DNA from 2 places in the Oceanobacter antarcticus genome. Region 2 is predicted to be linked to the other one. Evidence: predicted binding sites of a transcription regulator. Region 2 holds the regulator's gene; the other holds the start of a gene.

Evidence for each region. The regulator sigma-54, encoded in region 2, starts transcription at its own class of promoters, with help from an activator protein. The targets are predictions, from matches to a motif close to TGGCACNNNNNTTGCTNT.
Region 1: WG929_RS12200 (ammonium transporter) is a predicted target of sigma-54. The motif match lies at 2,606-2,623, and genes of this name have one in related genera.

Annotation. Positions count from the first base shown of each region.
Region 1 is NZ_JBBKTX010000014.1:39,657-44,116, reverse strand. Features, by position in the region: gene WG929_RS12210 (helix-turn-helix transcriptional regulator) at 1-13, shown strand, start outside; gene WG929_RS12205 (hypothetical protein) at 520-1,179, opposite strand; gene WG929_RS12200 (ammonium transporter) at 1,195-2,487, opposite strand; gene WG929_RS12195 (YigZ family protein) at 3,018-3,650, opposite strand; gene WG929_RS12190 (porin) at 3,720-4,460, opposite strand, start outside.
Region 2 is NZ_JBBKTX010000007.1:18,653-23,112, reverse strand. Features, by position in the region: gene rapZ (RNase adapter RapZ) at 1-601, opposite strand, end outside; gene ptsN (PTS IIA-like nitrogen regulatory protein PtsN) at 628-1,086, opposite strand; gene hpf (ribosome hibernation-promoting factor, HPF/YfiA family) at 1,090-1,392, opposite strand; gene WG929_RS07015 (RNA polymerase factor sigma-54) at 1,444-2,934, opposite strand; gene lptB (LPS export ABC transporter ATP-binding protein) at 3,064-3,789, opposite strand; gene lptA (lipopolysaccharide transport periplasmic protein LptA) at 3,786-4,322, opposite strand; gene lptC (LPS export ABC transporter periplasmic protein LptC) at 4,312-4,460, opposite strand, start outside.

The sequences.
Region 1 (4,460 bases), on a different contig from region 2:
CTTGTGTCGGTGAAAGGATTCCTGGATTTGATGCAATCGTTGGCGATGTAATGCCATTAACTCATCGGCCGATAACGATATGCAGGATACTTGCGACCTCCTGCAGAAAGAATCCGAATGCCTATATAAGGCTGCATTTAAGCCATATTGTTATCCTGTGGCTTATACTGTGACGGAGTCTCAAGCACGGCAATCGTCACGCGAGAAACACAGACCAGCTTTTCACTTGCATTTCGAATACGCATTTCCCAAATATCTGTCTTTTGCCCAATATGCAACAGTTTCGCGACACCGTAGACCCATCCTGAATCGACGGCACGAACTGCCGGGGACATCTAGTTAATCCGGTGCTCACTCTGGGCTACCGGAGGGTGTCGAATCACGAAGCCGACTTGCAGGCCTGACGGGTCACGTCAAACGTCGGCGACACAGAGTCGAGATCACCCAGCAGCCCCCGCAGGGCGCGGGTTGCCGCCGTGCAGGATTAAATAGATGTCCCCTGCCGTATAACCTGTTTACTCAACGTGTGCGATGTTGCAATAGCAGACGGGCGTCCACTCCTTTGAACTTTTTTCTGGCACGTTCAATCGCTTGTGACAGCATGCGATCGGTAGCCACTGGCCCGAGTTGCTCACACATGGCGACATAAACCAGATTCAACAGTGTTTTTAATTCACCAAAATCGGGCGACAGCAAATTAGTGGACGACTTGCCTAAGGCCAGCATGGAAAACGCATACACCAGATCCGGCGTCACCCCGCGTTGTTGCGCCTGTTCTTCAGCCTGCATCCGTACCTGCTGCACTTGCGCAGCTGGTACCTGGAGCATTAATTCTTGTACCACAGCGCTAAAACAGGGCATCCATTCATGCGTATTGAGCGGAACCGGGTTGTCCAGTATGCCATTACGTTGCCGATAGGCTTCCATTTGCGAGATCGGGTCAGCCTTCAGACCAGACGTTCCTCTCATCAGCAAGCCAATCAGATCACGATAAAGCTGTGATCGATTGGAGGCGATGGCATGCAAATCCCGACAGTCGTTAAAGAAGCCGTTCAACTCATACTGGGATTTCTGGGCGTAGCCCTCTTCCCAGCGCCACATCACATCCCAGAGTTCGTCGCCATCCAGTACTTCACTCAGTACGGTATACACCGCACGACGTTTGGTATTGATATTCATCCGTACGCTCCATACTTACTGACGAAAGTACGTCATGTCTTTGTGGAACTCGGGATAGGCCACCTCATAGTGTTCAGACACATCAAGGCCCTGCTGCTCTTCAGCGGTGGTGACCCGTAATCCCATCGTCATCCGGATCAGCCCAAACGTCAGCAGTGACAGCGGGAAAGCCCATACGAATGCAGCCACAATGCCAATCAACTGCACCATCACCTGATGAGTGTTAAACAGATCCCCTGTCACAAACATACCGGCGGCCAACGTCCCCCAGACGCCAGCAAAACCATGCACAGGTACCGCACCCACAACGTCATCCAGTTTCATCCGTTCCATTATCAATGACCCGGCGACGGCGATCATACCGGCAATCAACCCTGTCAGAATGGCCCACTGAGGCTCCATGCTGGCACATCCAGCGGTAATACCCACCAGCCCGGCAATACTGCCATTGACGGTTGCCGTCAGCAAAATGGGAACTCGGAATACGCGGCTGAACAGCAAAGCACCGAGCGCACCAGCACCGGCGGCAAGCTGGGTATTCAGCGCGATCAAACCGATATCCGCCGTCGCAGCCAGGGTGCTGCCGCCATTAAAGCCAAACCAGCCGAGCCAGAGAATAAAACCGCCCAGAGCTACCAGCGACAGATTATGCCCCGGAATATTGCGGGCTTCGCCAGTATCGCGGGAGAAACGACCGGTACGGGGTCCTAACACAATAATGCCCGCCAGAGCGCACCAGGCACCGATTGAATGCACGACGGTCGAACCGGCAAAATCAATAAAGCCCATATTGGCCAACCAGCCAGCGCCACCGTACAGGCCACCCCAGACCCAGCTGCCAAACACGGGGTAAATAAAGGCCGCAATCACAGCCGACGCCACCAGATAAGCATCGTAGCGGGTACGTTCAGCCATCGAGCCACTACAAATCGTGACGGCGGTTGCGGCAAACATGGTCTGGAACAGCAAAACGGTGTAATCCCAGGGTTCCACATCCGACATCATGAAATGGCTGGTGCCAAAATATCCGGTGACGTTATTGCCAAACATCAGACCATACCCGACCAGCCAGAACATCAGGGTTCCCAGACACACGTCCATGTAGTTTTTCATCATCACATTGACGGAGTTTTTTGCCCGCGACATGCCGGCTTCCAGTAAGGCAAAGCCTGCCTGCATAAAAAACACCAATGCAGCGGCAGTCACGACCCAAATGGTATCGGCTGCCAGCGTGGAAACGACGGATTCCTCCGCCTGGGCTGGCAACCCGATCAGACAACCGGTGAATACTAGGGCCAATCTGCGCATATATTATCCTCGTTGTTATATAGCGATAAAAAGCAACCTTGTGACAGCCAGGCTATCTCCCCCCAGACACAGCCATGGCCAACCCCACAAAGTGCGGTGTGACAGATCACCGGATTAATGGGCAATCCATATGCCATCTTGCCCGCGCACCGACAGGGTGCATCTGTTACATGCCAAAGTGGACGGTGATACTTGCATCCCATAACAAGGGTTTCAGTCACGATTAAATGCGCTGAAAATGTGCTTACAGGTGTAACCCAAAGCGTTGATAAAAAGATCAGTGACCGATTTTGGAAAAGCGGGAATCAGACTGGTGCAGCCGGTACTAGCCGTACCCGGCATCACCACAGAAGCGTGCACCGGGACAGCACACGGGTTGCAAATCGACGCCAAACATTAACCGCCACAATTGATCTGTCTCAATCGTAGCTGCCGATTAAAATGCCAATTCTGGACAATCAGCATGCCAGGACAACCACACTTGGCCCGTTGCGTATGTTGCGTATAAAGACAGCAGAGAACGACGACTGCTATGAACAATCTTGCTGAATCGAGCTAACCACCCTGATAGCGCCACCACTCTGGTTGGTCAGAGCCAGGATAAAATTTTCTCGGTCACTATCGGCCACCAGCAGCTTCATACAGACCCGTGCCTGAAAATCGCAGTGTTCTATGGTGGTGGGGTATTGATCCAGCAAATGCCGGACAACGGCTTCCATCGGATAGTCGTACTCCAATGTCAACCGGGTTTGCGGGATACGCTGTTCAGTTGGCAATTCCGCCAGCCCGAGAATAACGGCATCAGAGTACGCCCGCTGTAGTCCACCGGTACCAAGTTTGATACCACCAAAATAACGCACCACGGCCACTACAATTTCTCCCAGACCACTGTGTTGCAGCACCTTGAGCATTGGCCGTCCGGCGGTGCCGCCCGGTTCGCCGTCGTCACTCATGGACATCACTGTGGTATCCGGTGCTCCGGCAATGTAGGCCCAGCACACATGGCGTGCCTGGGGATGCAACTCCCGAATTGAGCGAATAAAGGCCTCTGCCGCTGCCCGGTCGCTGGCCTGCCCCACAAAGGTTATAAACTGGCTACGCTTGATTTCCAGCTCGCGGACATGAGGCTCTGGCGTTACGGGGACGGAGTAAACTGGGGTCATAACAGGACTTGTCGGCAAGAATAACAGGGGAAATTCTGACGCCTTGTGGCGTCAGTGTCGACGAATGCCTCAGAACGACAGTACCAACCCTGCTGATAACGCTTGTGGCGAGCGGCCTGGCAAGGTTGCCAGCTCATCACCGTGAGTACCGTCAACGCCCTGAAAGCTGGCGTTGCTGTCGTTGTTGGTGCGGGTATAAACACCATAGGTTTTGAGCGATTTGGACAACTTGCGCTCTACCCCGCCAGACAACATCACAGCACCAGTGTCCTCACTGTGACGGTAGCTGGCTGCTTTCATGATGCTGCCCAGCCAGGTCAGTTTGCCCGATTTCCACGCGCTCTGTAGTGCCCAGGCTTTACGGTCGAGGTCGGTGATACTGTGGTCGTCGGGCTGGTAACGCAAGTTTTCCATTAAACCTTGTAGTGTCCATTGTGCCCCCCGATAACGCGCCAAAATACGCCAGCTGTCAGAATCACCGCTGGCGGATCCCAGGGCCAGTTGCTGCCAGTGTTCTGTGGCGGCTGCCAATGTCCAGCTTGCACGCGACCAATCGGCCCGAGCACCCACGTAGAGCCGCTGATTGTTATCAACGGAACCGGACGACTTCACTGCATCCGGTGAATATTGCAGCGCCAGATGCAGTGCTCCACCAGCCAGCGGGGTTTGCCAGCGTCCCAACAACATGTTTTCCACCCGCAAGTCGAGGGCATTGCCGCGATTGGCTCCGGCCCCCAGAATTGCACCGCGGTCGGCAACGGTATGCTTGAGCAAGCTGTAATCCAGCGCGATGCCTTTCACCAGGCTGTC
Region 2 (4,460 bases):
GCGGGCGCAATTCATGCTGCCAGTAGGGATTGGGCAGGTTGCGCACATCGAAAACGAAGTCGGCATCCAGGGGAATGCCCTGTTTGAAGCCGAACGACTGGAACAGCACAGCCATGTCTGGAGTGATTTTCTCGGCCACTCGCAGTTTGATCAGGCTCCGCAGCTCATGTACCGACATGCGTGTCGTATCCAGAGTCAGATCCGCGAGGTTGGCGACGGGTTCGAGTAATTCGGTTTCGCGCTCAATGGCTTCCGCCAGGGAGATATTGTCATTGGTGAGCGGGTGCTTGCGCCGGGTTGAACTGAAGCGTTGTAACAGGACTTCTTCGGTGGCATCAAGAAAAACGATATCGACCTGGCGATACTGCTCCGGCAAGCGGGTCAGTACCTGGGTCAGTTGCTCTATGGCATCGGGCAGGTTACGAACGTCAACGCTGACAGCAACGTTGGCGCGTTTTTCCGCACTGTAGGGCAAGCCTGCGAGTGCTGGCAGTAAATCGACCGGTAGATTATCGATGCAATAAAACCCGAGGTCTTCAAGCACCGCCAGTGCGCTGGATTTACCTGAGCCTGAACGGCCACTGATCACAACCAGACGCATGTGCTGTCTCCGTGTTTTGGGCAAGGTCAGTTGTCGGCCAGCGCCCGTTGATACAGTTCCTGGTCGCTGCTCGCACTGCGTAATAGGTGGCGATATTGGCTCTGGCTGAAATTTTCTGCCAGGGTTGCCAGTATTTTCAGGTGGTCGTCTGTTGCTTCTTCAGGCACCAGCAAGGCAAATACAAGATCGACCGGTTGATGGTCTATGGCATCAAAGTCGATGGCCTCACGCAGGTGGAGTAATACCCCAACGGCCTGTTCACATTGTCGTAATCGACAGTGGGGGATAGCGATACCTTCGCCAATGCCGGTACTGCCAAGGCGCTCACGCCCAAGCAGACGTTCAAAAACCTCATCCGATGAGCTGCCATCCACTTCTTCAGCAATCAGCTCTGCCAGAAACTCCAGCAGTTTTTTTTTGCTGGTCATGGCGACATCGGTACGAGTACGTTCAGGCGCAAGAATATCGGCAATCGCTATGCTCATGTGTCAGCCTTGTCCGTGCTGTCGGGCAACCAGTTTTTCTTTGTGTTTCAGCACTTGCCGATCCAGTTTGTCGGCCAGCAAGTCAATGGCAGCGTACATGTCGTCATGGGATGACGTCGCATGAAAATCGGCACCACTGACGTGGAGTGAGGCTTCTGCCAGCTGGCGTCCCTTTTCGAGGGTCAGGGTAACCTGACCGGAGGTAATGGGTTCGGCATGTCGCTCAAGGCGAACCAGTTTTTCCTTGACGTATTCTTCCATGGCTGCGGTAACTTCGACATGGTGTCCACTGATATTGATGCTCATAAACGGCTCCTTATGGCTCGCTTTAAACCGAACAAGGATCGACGGGGTCGATCAAATCAACTGTTTCCGCTCATTCGATGGCGGAATCATCATTGCCTCACGATATTTGGCCACCGTGCGGCGTGCAACCTGAATTCCCTTATCTCCGAGGACGACGGCGATCTTGTTGTCACTCAGTGGCTTGCGCGGGTTTTCTTCGCTAATCAGCTTCTTGATCATGGCGCGAATGGCGGTTGATGAACATTCGCCGCCAGCATCGGTATTGACATGGCTGGAGAAGAAATACTTCAGCTCAAAAATACCACGCGGCGTGTGCATGAATTTTTGTGTCGTTACCCGTGAAATGGTCGACTCGTGCATACCAACGGCATCGGCAATATCATGCAGTACCAGTGGTTTCATAGCTTCTTCGCCCTGCTCAAAAAAGTCGAGCTGATATTCGACAATTTTGGTGGCGACTTTCAGCAGGGTTTCGTTGCGGCTTTGCAGGCTTTTGATAAACCAGCGCGCTTCTTGCAGGTGATCTTTGAGGAAGGCGTTGTCAGCACTGCTGTCCGAGCGGCGCACCAGCGAGGCGTAGTCGGAGTTTACCCGCAGTTTTGGGGCAATATCCGGGTTCAGTTCAACGCGCCATTCATCGCGGATGTTGCGCACGATCACGTCGGGCACAACGTATTCTGACTGTTCGGAGCTGATTCCGGCCCCTGGCTTGGGATTCAGCTCCTTAACCAGACGCAAGACGGCTTTGAGGTCTTCTTCTTTCAGCCGGGTTTTGCGCATCAGCGTGGGGTAGTCTTTACTGCCCAGCAAGGCAATGTAGTCACCGATCACCAGTTTGGCTTCTGCCAGCCAGGGAGTGTCGGCTGGTAGCTGGTTTAACTGCAGGATCAGGCATTCGCGCAGGTCGCGGGCAAAAACACCAGCCGGATCAAACTGTTGCAGACGTTTGAGTACGGCTTGGACTTCGTCTTCCTCAACCCCAAATTCCGGATCCATGGAACCCAGTACGTCGTCTATGGTGGTGTGGAGGTAGCCGTCGTCGTCGACACCGTCAATCAGCATGGTGGCAATCTCGCGATCGACATCACTCATGGGAGTCAGATTCAGTTGCCATTCCAGATGCCCTTGCAGGTCGTCGGAGGTGGCATGACGGGAGTCGTAGTCAAAGTCGTCGTCGCCGACAGAGCCTGAGCCGGAGGAAACGCCAGCGGTAGTCTGGAAAGTATCGTCCCAATTGCTGTCGACCGGCAGGTCATCCGGCATCTTGTCGTCCGACCACTGTTCACCCAGTTCCTGGGCGTCTGTGTCGGTCGCTGTCGCCGTGACGGCGGCTTCTCGTTCCTGATCGCCGTTGTTTTGCTGAGCATCCGTGTAGTCGTCGTGCTCGGACTCTTCGAATTCCAGCATGGGATTGGAATCCAGGGCTTCCTGGATTTCCTGTTGCAGATCAAGGGTAGACAATTGCAGCAGTCGAATTGCCTGTTGCAGCTGGGGGGTCATGGTCAGCTGCTGACCCATTTTTAACTGAAGCGATGCTTTCATACAGCGTTATAGTTCATCGGTTGTCGGCATGGTCTGTGCATTATACGCCAGCCTGTGAGGCTGGGAATGCTTTTCATGGTGTCGAAATGAAACAGCGCCGGGCATCATAGCCCTGTAAGCCAGTAAGAATCAAAGACGGAAGTCCTGACCAAGGTAGATGGCCCGAACCTGTTCGTTGGCGAGTACTTCATCGGCGCTGCCTTCGGCAATAATGTGTCCACCGCCTACGATATAGGCTTTTTCACAAATTGCGAGGGTTTCGCGGACGTTGTGATCGGTAATCAGTACGCCAATGCCGCGCGCCTTGAGCTGGCGAATGATGGCCATAATGTCGGATACGGAAATCGGGTCGACACCGGCAAAGGGTTCATCGAGCAAAATAAATGAGGGTTCGGCGGCCAGTGCCCGGGCAATTTCTACCCGGCGGCGTTCACCGCCGGAGAGTGACATCCCCAGGCTGCTGCGAATGTGCTGGATGTGAAATTCGTCCAGCAGTTGTTCCAGCTGTTGCTGGCGTTGTTGTTTTTGCAGTTCTGTGCGGGTTTCCAGAATGGCCATGATGTTGTCTTCGACGCTGAGCTTGCGGAAGATCGAGGCTTCTTGTGGCAGATAACCAATGCCTTTCTGGGCGCGGCCATGCATGGGCAGGTGACTGATGTCGTCGTCGTCAATTTTGACGCGTCCCTTGTCGGCCTGTACCAGGTTGACAATCATGTAAAAGCAGGTGGTTTTGCCGGCTCCGTTGGGGCCGAGCAGGCCAACAATTTGCCCGCTGCTGACGGCAAGGGATACGTCTTTAACGACCTCTCGGCCGCTGTAGCTTTTGGCCAGATGTTCCGCCCTGAGCGTTTTCATGGTTGTGCTTCCGTGTCGGGCTGGGGCTGGATAATCACCCGGATACGCTGTTTGTCTTCCGACTCAGCCGTGCCATCGGCAGGCGTGTCGGAGCCGCTGGCGGTTACGGTTTCCTGTTCAATGTCGTAGCGAATCAGTTCGCCACTGAAGAGGTTGTTTTCCTGGCGTAATTCGGCATTGCCTTTGAACGCGATTTCCTTGCGGGTGGCGTAAAAATCGATGCGATTGGCGGTTGCCTGAGTGACCGGCTTGTTGTTGCTGACCTGTTGCTGGTAGCGGGCGGGTTGACCTTCGGCGATGGCTTGTTCGAGAATTTTGCCATTCAGGATCAGTACCAGGCGTTCAGATTCGATTTTCAGGGTACCTTGCGTCAGTACCACATCCCCTTCATAAACGACCATGCCGGTTTTGCGATCGAGTTCGGCGCGGTCGGACTGGATAATCATTTCTTGCTGCCAGTCTTCTGGCAAGGCCTCTACCGTGGCAACCAGGGCGCTGGTGAGCAGCAGCAGGGCTGCCAGTTTATTGTACATACCGGGTACTCACGTGTTCTTGAAGGTCGAGGTGTTGACGCTTGATGTCCAGAGTCATGCCTGTTGCATGGGTAATGCTGTTGCCATTTCGAATGGTAACCTGTTTGGTCGTAGAGGCTGTAGCCAATTCCGGTTGGT